One region of the Arthrobacter sp. NPDC093125 genome, then DNA from elsewhere that is predicted to be linked to it. Evidence: riboswitches for the same ligand, from Rfam matches in the RefSeq annotation. Region 1 holds a riboswitch; the other holds the start of a gene.
The links. Region 1 has a riboswitch for glycine ahead of gcvP (aminomethyl-transferring glycine dehydrogenase). Riboswitches for the same ligand answer to the same signal wherever they lie in the genome.
Positions count from the first base shown of each region.

Region 2: it holds a riboswitch for glycine, as region 1 does, so the genes downstream of both, gcvP (aminomethyl-transferring glycine dehydrogenase) here and gcvP (aminomethyl-transferring glycine dehydrogenase) in region 1, are expected to answer to the same signal.

Region 1 covers NZ_JBIVOQ010000006.1:244,933-251,362, reverse strand. The annotation lists gene ACIP9X_RS14015 (Dps family protein) at 1-442, shown strand, start outside; gene ACIP9X_RS14010 (MFS transporter) at 549-2,090, opposite strand; gene ACIP9X_RS14005 (TetR/AcrR family transcriptional regulator) at 2,207-2,746, shown strand; glycine riboswitch at 2,891-2,989, shown strand; gene gcvP (aminomethyl-transferring glycine dehydrogenase) at 3,187-6,075, shown strand; gene gcvT (glycine cleavage system aminomethyltransferase GcvT) at 6,087-6,430, shown strand, end outside.
Region 2 covers NZ_JBIVOQ010000019.1:17,163-23,592, forward strand. The annotation lists gene glyA (serine hydroxymethyltransferase) at 1-372, opposite strand, end outside; gene gcvH (glycine cleavage system protein GcvH) at 402-785, opposite strand; gene gcvT (glycine cleavage system aminomethyltransferase GcvT) at 864-1,985, opposite strand; gene gcvP (aminomethyl-transferring glycine dehydrogenase) at 1,995-4,847, opposite strand; glycine riboswitch at 4,997-5,097, opposite strand; glycine riboswitch at 5,427-5,525, shown strand; gene ACIP9X_RS20755 (amino acid permease) at 5,674-6,430, shown strand, end outside.

The sequences.
Region 1 (6,430 bases):
CGTGCTCGCGGACCTGATCGAGTTGCATCTCCAGGGCAAGCAGGCGCACTGGAACATCGTGGGGACCAACTTCCGGGACCTCCACCTGCAGCTTGACGAGATCGTCGACGCAGCCAGGGCCTTCGCTGACGACACCGCGGAGCGGATGCGGGCGCTCCATGCCCTTCCTGACGGCCGCAGCGAAACGGTGGCCAAGTCCACCAGCCTGGCCCAGTTCCCCGAAGGCCTCATCAGCACCAAGGATGCGGCCGTCCGGATTGTTGCTGCCTTGGAAGCCGCCGTGGGGACCATGCGCAAGGTCCATGACGAGGTGGATGAGGAAGATCCCACCACCGCCGACCTGCTCCACACCTTCATTGAGAAGCTGGAGCAGTTCGCCTGGATGCTGAGCGCCGAGAACATGAAGCCCACCGCCAGCGTCACGCAGCCTGACGACAAGTAGCTCCACCTGCTGCGGCCCTCGGCCACAGAGCAAAACAGCCCCGGAACCAGTTCCGGGGCTGTTTTTGTGCCAGCGCGTCCGCCGGGACGGCCACCGTTGGGGCTGCTCACCGCGCCCGCGGCACCCTGCGCAGAACGACGGCGGACAGGACGGCCGCTGCGGCCATCAGTACCAGTGCAATCGCCGCAGTGATGTGGACGCCTGAGTCGAACGCCGCGCGGGCAGCCGCTGCGAGAGCTTCGGCCAGCGGGGCGGGCAGTGTCCCGGCCAGCTCGACCGCTCCCGCGAGCGTTTCCCGCGTCCCGGCCAGGGCTTCGGCCGGTGCTGCCGCCGTTACAGCTGCAGGCAGCACCAGCTGCCCCTGGTACGAGGCGGTGAGGATGGACCCCAGGACCGCTGTCCCGAGCAGGGAGCCCACCTCATAGCCCGTCTCGGAGATCGCTGCGGCGGCCCCCGACCTGGCCGGGGGGACAGCCCCGAGGATCAGGTCGTTGGAGATGGTCTCGGCCGCGCCCACGCCCACGGCCAGCAGGAGCAGCGCGCCCAGCAGCAGCCCGGGGCCGGAGGAATGGTCGCCGAGGGTCACGAGCCCGTAGCCCGCGGCGCTGAGCGACAGGCCGCCGGCCACCACGAACCCGGGGCGCACCTTCCGCACCAGCGGCACCACGAGCAGCCCGGCCATCACCATCGCGGCAAGGGCGGGAAGCATGGCGGTTCCCGATGCCGAAGGGGACATGCCCTCCAGTAGCTGCAGGTGCTGGGCCAAAAACAGGATGAAGCCGTTATAGGAGAACAGTGCCAGGACGTTGGCGGTGATGGCAGTGCTGAAGACGGGGTTCCTGAAAAGCGACAGGTCCAGCAGGGGAGATGCCAGGCGCTGCTGCCGCCGGACAAAAGCCCAGCCCATGAGTGTGCCAAACGCAATGATGGCGAGCGGCGCCGTTCCGGGGCCCTCTGTTGCAAGCTCCTTGATCCCGTAGACGGCCGGCACCATCGTCAGCATCGAAAGCAGGATGCTGAGGGTATCGGGGCGGCCGGGGTTCGGATCCCTGGATTCCGGGATGAAGAAGGGGCCGAACAGCAGCAGCGGCACCATAATCGGAACGGCAACCAGCAGCACGGCACCCCACCAGAAGTGCTCCACCAGCCATCCGCCGAAAATGGGGCCAAGGGCGGCTCCGCCCGAGAAGCCCGCCGCCCAGATGGCAACGGCCAGCCGCCGGCGGTTGGGGTCCGGGAAGATATTGCGGATCAGTGAGAGCGTGGACGGCATCAGCATGGCGCCAAAGAGGCCCAGTCCGGCACGTCCGGCAATCAACCACTCGGCACTCGGGGCGAACGCGGTGGCAGCCGAGACTGCCGTGAACCCCGTTGTGCCGATGAGGAGCAGCCGCCGGCGCCCGATCCTGTCGCCCAGGCTTCCCATCGCCACCAGCAGCCCTGCAAGGACAAGCGCGTAAGCATCCACAATCCACAGGAGCTGCACGCCGGAGGGGTCGAGGCTGCGGGCAATCGCCGGGAGGGCAAACGTCAGGGCGGTGTTGTCCACGGCCACGAGCAGGACGGGGAACATCAGCAGGCCCAGGGCAAGCCAGTCGCGCACTCCGCCTTTGGGCCCCCGGGCCGTGCGGTGCGGAAGCTGCCTCATTCCTTCGCCGGCGGGCTGGCGCTGCCGGAACTTTATCGACGTCGTCATGACTATAACTATACCGTCTGGACGGTATAGTTACAGCCACACTTCCTTCAACGGGCATGATTGGAGCCATGGCAAGAAAACCCGTAGCCCGCAGCGCCGTCCTCGACGCCTTTGAGGCCCTTCTCATCGAAGTTGGAGAACGCGCCGCCACTCTGGACGCCGTCGCCGGGCGCGCGGGTGTTTCCAAGGGCGGGCTGCTCTACCATTTCCCGAACAAGGAAGCGCTGATCGGCGTCCTCCTGGACCGCCTGGATGAGTATGCCGAAGCCGATGCGCAGGCCATGTCCACCGCGCCTGAAGGGGCGGCGGCTTACTTCATCAAGTCCTCCGTCTGGGCTGACACCCCGTTGGACCGCGCCATCGTGGCCAGCACGCGTCTGGCGGAGGTCGCCCATGAGGAGACCCGGCGCCGGTTCGCCCGCATCCAGCAGCGCTGGCTGGATGAGATCGCCAAGGACGTGGGTCCGGACCTTGCCAAGGCGGTCCTATATATGGGGGACGGCCTGTACTTCAATGCAATGCTCTCGATCGGTCCCGCCGCGACGGCTGCGGAGACGGCTGCCGACGTCGAAAGCCTGCTGTCCGCGCTGGCGCGGCTCCGGGGCTGAGGGATGCCTGCTCAGGGGCGAAATCCTTCGCTGCGCGGGGCCCGGCAGGTGGGGCCCGGACGCCGCCGTTGCAGTTTGCGGACGGGTCCGGGACGTAGGAGAATAGCCGGTGTGGCTGATGCCACCGCTAACTGAATATGCCTTTGATCTGCGGCGGGAGAGTCCTGCAAGTAGGTACAAGCAGGCGCCGTAGGAGCAAACCCTCCCCAGGAATCTCACAGGCCCATGTACCGCCGCGGCGAGGCAACTCTGGAAAGTAGCAAGCTGTCCGCCATGAGCCCCGGGAGCACCGGACAACTCAGGACACGCTGTGCTCACCGACGGTGCAAGCGGAGCTGCGAACGATGTGCGCGCCGCGGAAACTCTCAGGTCCAATACAGAGCGGGGAGGAACCCGAATCACTGTGGCGTACCCTGCGCCGCCTGAGTAATGGAGTTCCTTTGACCGTACATTCAGCCTCCGCCTCCTTCGTTGACCGGCATATCGGAGCCCGCCGTGCAGCCGACGTTGACACCATGCTCAAGGCTGTCGGCTTCGACACCGTTAATGCCCTGGTTGATACCGCCGTTCCCAAGGACATCCGGCAGGACACTGCTCTGGAACTCTCTGCTGCGTTGAGCGAGGTTGAAGCGCTCGCCGAACTTCGGAAGCTGGCCGCCAAGAACAAGACCGCTGTGCAGATGATCGGCCAGGGCTACTACGACACAGTGACGCCGCCGGTGATCCGCCGCAACATCCTGGAGTCCCCCGCCTGGTACACGGCGTACACGCCCTACCAGCCCGAAATTTCCCAGGGCCGCCTTGAGGCGCTGCTGAACTTCCAGACCATGGTCCAGGACCTCGTCGGCCTGCCGATCGCCAACGCCTCGCTGCTGGATGAAGCCACCGCCGTGGCTGAAGCCGTGCTGCTGATGCGGCGGGCCAACAAGAACAAGCAGGCCCGCGACGGCAAGACTGTCCTGGACGCGGACTGCCTGCCGCAGACCATTGCCATCGTCAAGGGCCGCGCCGAGGCGCTCGGCTTCGAGGTGGAGGTCGCGGATCTGTCCAAGGGATTGCCCGACGGCAACATCAACGGCGTCGTGCTCCAGCAGCCCGGCGTGTCCGGCCGGGTGTTCGACCACTCCGGCATCATTGCCGCCGCCAAGGAACGTGGCGCGCTGGTCACGGTCTCCGCTGATCTGCTGGCACTGACCCTCATCACCCCTCCCGGCGAGCAGGGCGCGGACATCGCCGTCGGCTCCGCGCAGCGCCTGGGTGTGCCGCTGTTCTACGGCGGACCCCACGCCGCCTACATGGCCGTGCAGAAGGGCCTTGAGCGCTCCCTGCCCGGCCGCCTGGTGGGCGTCTCCAAGGACTCTGCCGGAGTACCGGCGTACCGCCTCGCACTGCAGACCCGCGAGCAGCACATCCGCCGTGAAAAGGCGACCTCCAACATCTGCACCGCTCAGGCGCTGCTGGCCATCGTCGCCTCGATGTACGCCGTCTACCACGGACCGGAGGGCCTAAAGGCGATCGCCGAGACCGCGCACAGCCACGCCAAGATTCTCGCGGCCTCACTCAAGGCGGCCGGGCTCGAGGTCCTGCACACCAGCTTCTTCGACACCGTGACCGTGTCCGTTCCGGGCAAGGCCGCCGGCATCATCGCCGCAGCGGAAGAGAAGGGCATCAACCTCCGTGTGATTGACGCCGACACCGTCGGCATCTCCACCGACGAAACTACGACGCCGGCCATCGTGGCGGACGTTCTGGCCGCCTTCGGCGCCACGGCAGTGGGAGCCTCGGGCAGTTTCGCTCTTGACGCCGCCGTTGAACGTTCCTCCGCATACCTGCAGCACCCGGTGTTCAACACGCACCGCTCCGAGACGCAGCTGCTGCGCTACATCCGCAGGCTTTCGGACCGGGATCTGGCGCTGGACCGCACCATGATTCCGCTGGGCTCGTGCACGATGAAGCTGAACGCTACCGCCGAGATGGAAGCGATCTCGTGGCCGGAGTTCGCCTCGATCCACCCGTTCGCGCCGGATTCCCAGACCGAGGGCTGGCGTGAGCTGATCGCGGACCTGGAGGCGCAGCTGACCGAGATCACCGGCTACGACCAGGTCTCCATCCAGCCCAACGCCGGCTCCCAGGGCGAACTGGCGGGCCTGCTGGCGATCCGCGGCTACCACCGCTCCCGCGGGGAGGGGCAGCGGAACATCTGCCTGATCCCTGCCTCGGCGCACGGCACGAACGCTGCCTCCGCCGTGCTGGCCGGGATGAAGGTCGTCGTGGTGGCCACCGCCGCCGACGGCACCATCGACCACGCGGACCTGTACGCCAAGATCGAGGCCAACAAGGACGCGCTGTCCTGCATCATGATCACCTACCCCTCCACCCACGGGGTGTACGACGCCGACGTCCGCGAGGTCTGCGACGCAGTTCATGCCGCCGGGGGCCAGGTCTACGTTGACGGTGCGAACCTGAACGCCCTGGTCGGGCTGGCGCAGCCGGGCAAGTTCGGCGGGGATGTGTCCCACCTGAACCTGCACAAGACCTTCTGCATCCCGCACGGCGGCGGCGGACCCGGCGTTGGCCCGGTCGCGGCCAAGGCCCACCTGGCGCCGTTCATGCCCGGCAACGCCGCGTCCTGGACCGAAGGCGATGACGTGCCGATCTCGGCCTCGCGCTACGGCTCCGCCGGTGTCCTGCCGATCTCCTGGGCATACGTGAAGCTCATGGGCGGCGACGGCCTGACCGAAGCCACCAAGTCCGCGCTGCTCGCCGCCAACTACGTGGCCGCGCAGCTCAATGAGTTCTTCCCGGTGCTGTACACCGGTGAGGGCGGCGTCGTCGCGCACGAATGCATCCTGGACCTGCGCGAACTCACCGCCAGGACCGGCGTCACGGCCGAGGACGTGGCCAAGCGCCTGATCGACTATGGTTTCCACGCCCCCACCCTGGCGTTCCCGGTGGCCGGGACCCTGATGGTGGAGCCGACCGAGTCCGAGGACCTGGCCGAGATCGACCGGTTCATCGAGGCCATGATCTCCATCCGCCACGAAATCGACCAGGTGGCCAACGGTGACTTCACCGTGGAGAACAGCCCGCTGCGCAATGCCCCGCACACCGCGGCCGCCGTCATCAGCTCCGACTGGGACCGCTCCTATCCCCGCGAGCAGGCCGTTTTCCCCGTGCACGCCCTGAAGCAGGACAAGTACTTTGCCCCCGTGGGCCGCATCGACGGTGCTCTGGGTGACCGGAACCTGATCTGCTCCTGCCCGCCCCTCGAAGCGTTCGAGGAAAACACGGCGGCGTTCGAGGAGAACACAGCAGGCGCTGAGAACTGAGGACCGACCTTATGACTGAAAAGTACACAGCCCTGTACGAAGAGCACAAGAAACTCGGCGCTTCCTTCACCGACTTCGGTGGCTGGCAGATGCCGCTCAAATACACCTCCGAGCTGGCAGAACACCACGCCGTCCGCAACGCCGCCGGCATCTTCGACCTCTCCCACATGGGTGAAGTCTGGGTGACCGGGCCCGGCGCCGCAGCCTTCCTGGATTACGCCCTGGTGGGAAAGATCTCCGCGATGGCAGTGGGCAAGGCCAAGTACTCGCTGATGTGCAACGAGGACGGCGGCATCATCGACGACCTCCTCGTGTACCGGCGCCCTGCCAGCGCTGAGGCTGCCGGGACCGAAAG
Region 2 (6,430 bases), on a different contig from region 1:
CATGATGGTGTCCCCCGGCTTGATCAGCGCATGCATCACCGAGGCATTGGCCTGGGCGCCCGAGTGCGGCTGGACGTTGGCGAATTGGGCACCGAACAGGGCCTTCACCCGGTCGATTGCAAGCTGCTCGACGACGTCCACGTGCTCGCAGCCGCCGTAGTAGCGCTTGCCCGGGTAACCCTCGGCATACTTGTTCGTCAGCACCGAACCCTGTGCCTGCATCACGGCGGCAGCGGTGTGGTTCTCGGACGCGATCATCTCCAGGCCGTCGCGCTGGCGGGTGAGTTCGGCGTCGATCTTCGCCGCGATCTCCGGATCCAGCTCGCTAAGCTCAGCGTTGAGGCTGGGGGAGACGACCTGCTGGAAGGCCATTGTCTCTATGCCTGCGGCACGGGCGGCGCTCACAGCTCGCCGCCGTTCTTGGACGCGTATTCCTCGGCCGAGAGCAGTGGGCCCTCGGACTCGACGGCAACCTTGAAGAGCCATCCTGCACCGTACGGGTCGTTGTTGATGACCGCCGGATCGGAAACAACAGCGTCGTTGATTTCTGTGATCTCGCCCGTCACCGGGGAGTACAGGTCAGAGACCGACTTGGTGGACTCCACCTCGCCGCAGGTCTCCCCGGCGGTGACAGCGGAGCCAACCTCGGGAAGGTCCACGTAAACAATGTCACCGAGGGCATCAGTGGCAACAGCCGAAATACCGATGGTCGCCGGTCCGGATCCGTCAGCAGCAACCCATTCGTGCTCAGCGGAGTACTTCAGTTCAGAAACAACTTTGCTCATGTGATCTTTTCCTTTTACGTTCGAAATCGTGTGGTTGCGTACAGGGCTGCTGAGCGCATGCCCCGATTGGCCTAACAGCTACTTGGCGCGCTTGTAGAACGGGAGGGCCACCACTTCGAAAGCTTCCGCTTTGCCGCGGAGGTCTACCTCCAGGACGGTGCCGATTTCGGAGAGGGCGACGTCGACATAGGCCATAGCGACCGGGTAGCCCAAGGTGGGGCTGGGCTGGCCGGAGGTCACTTCGCCGACGACGTTGCCGTCCTTGAGTACGGGGTAGTGGCCGCGGGCGGCGCGGCGGCCCAAGCCCTTGAGGCCAACGAGCTTGCGGCCCGAGGTGGAACCGGCTCCGGCTTCCTTTTTGGCGGCCAGAGCGGCCTTTCCGACGAAGTCGCCTTCCTTGGAGAGTGCGACGACGGGACCCAGGCCGGCAGCGAACGGGTCGCCTTCGAGCGACAGTTCGTTGCCGTACAGCGGCATGCCTGCTTCGAGGCGGAGCGAGTCGCGGCAGGCCAGGCCGGCCGGGATGAGCCCGTGCGCAGCGCCCAGGTCCAGCAGCGCTTCCCACAAACCGGGGGCATCGGCATTGGGCACGTAGATCTCGAAGCCGTCTTCGCCGGTGTAGCCGGTGCGGGCCAACAGCAGGGTCTGGCCATTGATTTCCACCTCCACCGCAGCGTAGTACTTAAGGCCGGTGACCAGCTCGTGCTGCCCGGCCGGGACCAGGCCCAACAGGATGGCCTCGGCGTTGGGTCCCTGGACAGCGATCAGGGAGGTCTCGGCGGAGACATCGTCCACGACGACGTCGAATCCTGCTGCCCGCTCGGCCAAAGCTGCGGCGACCGTGACGGCGTTGCCCGCGTTCGGCACCACAAGATACTTTTCATCGCTCCGGCGGTACGAAATCAGGTCGTCGATGATGCCGCCGTCCTCGTTGCAGATCAGCGAGTACTTGGCCTTGCCGACGGCAATCGAAGACAGTTTTCCGGCCAGTGCGTAGTCCAGGAACGCTCCGGCGTCCGGCCCGGTCACCCAGACTTCACCCATGTGGGAAAGGTCGAAGAGGCCGGCGGACTTGCGGACGGCGTGGTGCTCGGCCAGCTCAGAGGTGTATTTGAGCGGCATCTGCCAGCCACCGAAGTCGGTGAAGGAGGCGCCGGCCTTTTTGTGCTCGTCATAGAGTGCGGTGTAGTTCTCAGTCATGGGAAGTCCTTAGTTTTCGAATGCTTCGATTGGCGGGCAGGAGCAGACCAGGTTCCGGTCGCCGGCTGCGCCGTCGATGCGGCCCACGGGCGGGAAGTACTTGTCCTGCTTGAGCGAGGACACCGGGAAGGCGGCCTGCTCGCGCGAGTAGGAGCTGTCCCAGTCAGAACTTACGACGGCGGCAGCGGTGTGCGGTGCGTTGCGGAGCGGACTGTTCTCCACGGTGAAGTCGCCGGCAGCGACCTGTTCGATCTCGGCGTGGATAGTGATCATTGCGTCGATGAAACGGTCGATCTCGGCCAGGTCCTCGGACTCGGTCGGCTCCACCATCAGGGTCCCGGCCACCGGGAACGCCAGGGTGGGGGCGTGGAAACCGTAGTCGATCAGGCGCTTGGCCACGTCCTCGGCGGTGACGCCGGTCCGTGCGGTGAGTTCGCGCAGGTCCAGGATGCACTCGTGGGCCACGAGGCCGCCCTCACCGGTGTAGAGCACCGGGAAGAACTCGTTCAGGCGGGAGGCGACGTAGTTTGCGGCGAGCAGCGCGGACTTGGTGGCCTCGGTCAGGCCCTCGCCGCCCATGAGCTTTACATAGGCCCAGGAAATCGGCAGCACACCGGCGGAGCCGTAGCGCGAAGCACTGATCGCAACGCCGTGACCGGCCTCGTGTGCTGCCTTGTTCGCGTCACCGGGCATGAACGGCGCCAGGTGGGCCTTGGCCGCGACCGGGCCAACGCCGGGTCCCCCGCCGCCGTGCGGGATGCAGAAGGTCTTGTGCAGGTTCAGGTGGGACACGTCCCCGCCGAACTTGCCCGGCTGCGCCAGCCCGACCAGGGCGTTCAGGTTCGCACCGTCAACGTAGACCTGGCCCCCGGCGGCATGAACTGCGTCGCAGACCTCGCGGACGTCGGCGTCGTACACGCCATGGGTGGAGGGGTAGGTGATCATGATGCAGGACAGCGCGTCCTTGTTGGCCTCGATCTTGGCGTACAGGTCCGCGTGGTCGATGGTGCCGTCGGCGGCGGTGGCCACCACGACGACCTTCATCCCGGCCAGCACGGCGGAGGCAGCGTTCGTGCCGTGCGCCGAGGCAGGGATCAGGCAGATGTTCCGCTGCCCCTCCCCGCGGGAGCGGTGGTAGCCGCGGATCGCCAGCAGGCCCGCCAGTTCGCCCTGGGAGCCGGCGTTGGGCTGGATGGAGACCTGGTCGTAGCCGGTGATCTCGGTCAGCTGCGCCTCCAGGTCCGCGATCAGCTCACGCCAGCCCTCGGTCTGGGAATCCGGCGCGAACGGGTGGATCGAGGCGAATTCCGGCCACGAGATCGCTTCCATCTCGGCGGTAGCGTTCAGCTTCATGGTGCACGAGCCCAGCGGAATCATGGTGCGGTCCAGTGCCAGGTCCCGGTCCGAAAGCCTGCGGATGTAGCGCAGCAGCTGCGTCTCGGAGCGGTGCGTGTTGAACACCGGGTGCTGCAGGTAACCGGAGGTGCGGAGGACAGACTCGGGCAGGTCAAAGCCTGCTGCGTCACGCACGGGACCGGCACCAAAGGCGACGGCAACGGCGGACAGTGTCGCCGCCGTCGTCGTTTCATCAACGGAGACGCCCACAGTGTCCTCGTCGATGAGGCGCAGGTTGATGCCGCGGGCTTCCGCTGCCGTGATGACCTTCCGGGCCTTGCCCGGGACGCGCACGGTGAGGGTGTCGAAGAAGGACTCGGCGACCAGTTCGCGGCCGGCTGTTTTCAGTGCGGCTGCCAAAACACGCGTGTTGTTGTGGACCGTTTCGGCAATCGCCTTCAGGCCGTCGGGGCCATGGTAGACGGCGTAGAAGGAGGACACGATGGCCAACAGCGCCTGCGCGGTGCAGATGTTGGAGGTGGCCTTCTCGCGCCGGATGTGCTGCTCGCGGGTCTGCAGTGCCAGCCGGTAAGCGGTGGCGCCGGCGTTGTCCTTGGAGACGCCGACGATGCGGCCGGGGAGTGTGCGCTCCATGCCGGTCCGCACGGCCATGTAGGCGGCGTGCGGTCCGCCGAAGAACAGGGGCACGCCGAGGCGCTGGGTGGAACCGACGGCGATGTCCGCGCCCTGCTCGCCCGGAGGCGTGATCAGGGTCAGCGCGAGGAGATCGGCAGCAACGGTGACGAGCGCGCCCCGTTCCTTGGCGGCGGCGATCACGGCTGACTGGTCCCAGACCCGGCCGGAAACGCCCGGCTGCTGCAGGACGACGCCGTTGATGTCGCCGTCGGGCAGTCCCTTGGACAGATCGGCGACCTCGACCTCGAAGCCGAGCGCCTCGGCGCGGCCCAGCACGATGGCGATGGTCTGGGGAAGGCAATCGGCGTCCAGGACCGTCTTGCCGTCCTTGGCGTCCTTATTTTTGTTGGCCCTGCGCATCAGCAGCACCGCTTCAGCCACGGCGGTGGCTTCATCGAGCAGCGAGGCGTTGGCCACGGGCAGGGCGGTCAGGTCCTGGACCATAGTCTGGAAGTTCAGCAGCGCCTCGAGGCGGCCCTGGGAAATTTCGGGCTGGTACGGCGTGTAGGCCGTGTACCAGGCCGGGGACTCCAGGATGTTGCGGCGGATCACCGGCGGCGTCACGGTGTCGTAGTAGCCCTGCCCGATCATCTGGACCGCAGTCTTGTTCTTCGCTGCCAGCCGGCGGAGCTCAGCGAGGACCTCGACCTCGCTGAGCGCGGCGGTGAGCTGCAGGGGGTTCTCTTGGCGGATGGAGGCCGGAACGGCGGTTTCAACGAGGCCATCGACCGTGTCGTAGCCGATGCTCTTGAGCATGATGTCGACGTCAGCCTGGCGCCGGGCACCGATATGCCGGTCAGCGAAAGTTGACGGAAGCGATTGAATCGTCATGAGGAACTCCAGGTCTGGCCGGCCTGAGGGGCACGGCATGGGTTGGGTTCCTCCCCGCTCTGTATTGGACCTGAGAGATTCCGCGGACATGGTCTTCCGCTTGCACCGTCGGTGAGCCAGGACGTTGCCTGACTACTTTCCAGAGTTGCCTCGCCGCAGCGGTACTTGGGCCTGAGAGATTCCTGGGGAGGATTTGCTCCTACGGCGCCTGCCCGGTGAATGACTGGGAGGACTCTCCCGCCACGGCTCGAAAGGCTATAAAAATGTGGGTGATTCGGCTCACAACTTACAGGAAAACTCCTTGCAGGCCAAATTGGGGCCGCGGCGCCGGTTCTTCAAGCGCTCGTTGTGAAGGCAGCCAGGGCGCCTGAACCAGGGCGCCTGAAAAGGGGTCGGTTTGACTTTTGCGCGTGACCAAGACCACACTGAACCGGTGGCTCGCGGGGCTCGAACCGGCTCAGCTAATCTTGGGCGGTACGCCCCCAGACAGCCCGATCTGCGAGATTTGAGATGGTGACGGCAGAGCCAGCCACCATCGCACGCATGATTCTTATCCCCTACACAACTGAAAAATGCTTACGACCTGCGGCGGGAGAGTCCTGCCGGTACATTCAGCAGGGCGCCGTAGGAGCAAATCCTCCCCAGGAAACTCTCAGGCCCCCGTACCGCCGCGGCGAGGCAACTCTGGAAAGCAGCCGGGCTGGTACCGGCTCACCGACGGTGCAAGCGGAAGACCATGTCCGCGGAATCTCTCAGGTCCAAGACAGAGCGGGGAGGAACCGAATCCTTGTGGCAATCGGATGCCACTTGAACGATGGAGTTCCTTATGACGATTCATCCCCCTGCTTCCTCGACCGGCGAGGCTCCCCGCCTCGAGCGGCAGCTGAGCAACCGGCACATCCAGCTGATCGCAATCGGCGGTGCCATCGGCACGGGCCTGTTCATGGGCTCCGGCAAGACCATCTCGGCTGCCGGTCCGTCCGTCATCTTCGTCTACATGATCATCGGCTTCATGCTTTTCTTCGTCATGCGCGCCATGGGCGAGCTGCTGTTGAGCAACCTGAACTACAAGTCCTTCAGCGACTTCGCCGCTGACCTGCTGGGCCCATGGGCCGGGTTCTTTACCGGATGGACGTACTGGTTCTGCTGGGTGATCACAGGAATTGCCGATGTGATTGCCATCGCGGGGTACTCCCGGGAACTCTGGCCCGGACTGCCGCTCTGGATCCCGGGCCTGGCCACAGTCGCCATCCTGCTGCTGCTGAATCTCACCACTGTCAAGGCATTCGGTGAAACAGAGTTCTGGTTCGCCCTCATCAAAATCATCGCCATCGCTGCCCTGATCATCGTGGGCATGTTCATGATCTTCAGCGGGTTCCAGAGCGACGCCGGCACGGCCAGCTTCACCAACCTGTGGAGCCACGGGGGCTTCTTCCCCAACGAATTCATGGGCTTCGTGGCCGGTTTCCAGATCGCCGTGTTCGCCTTCGTGGGTATCGAGCTCGTGGGCACAACGGCCGCCGAAGCGAAGAACCCGGAGAGGAACCTTCCCAAGGCCATCAACTCCATTCCGATTCGCGTGC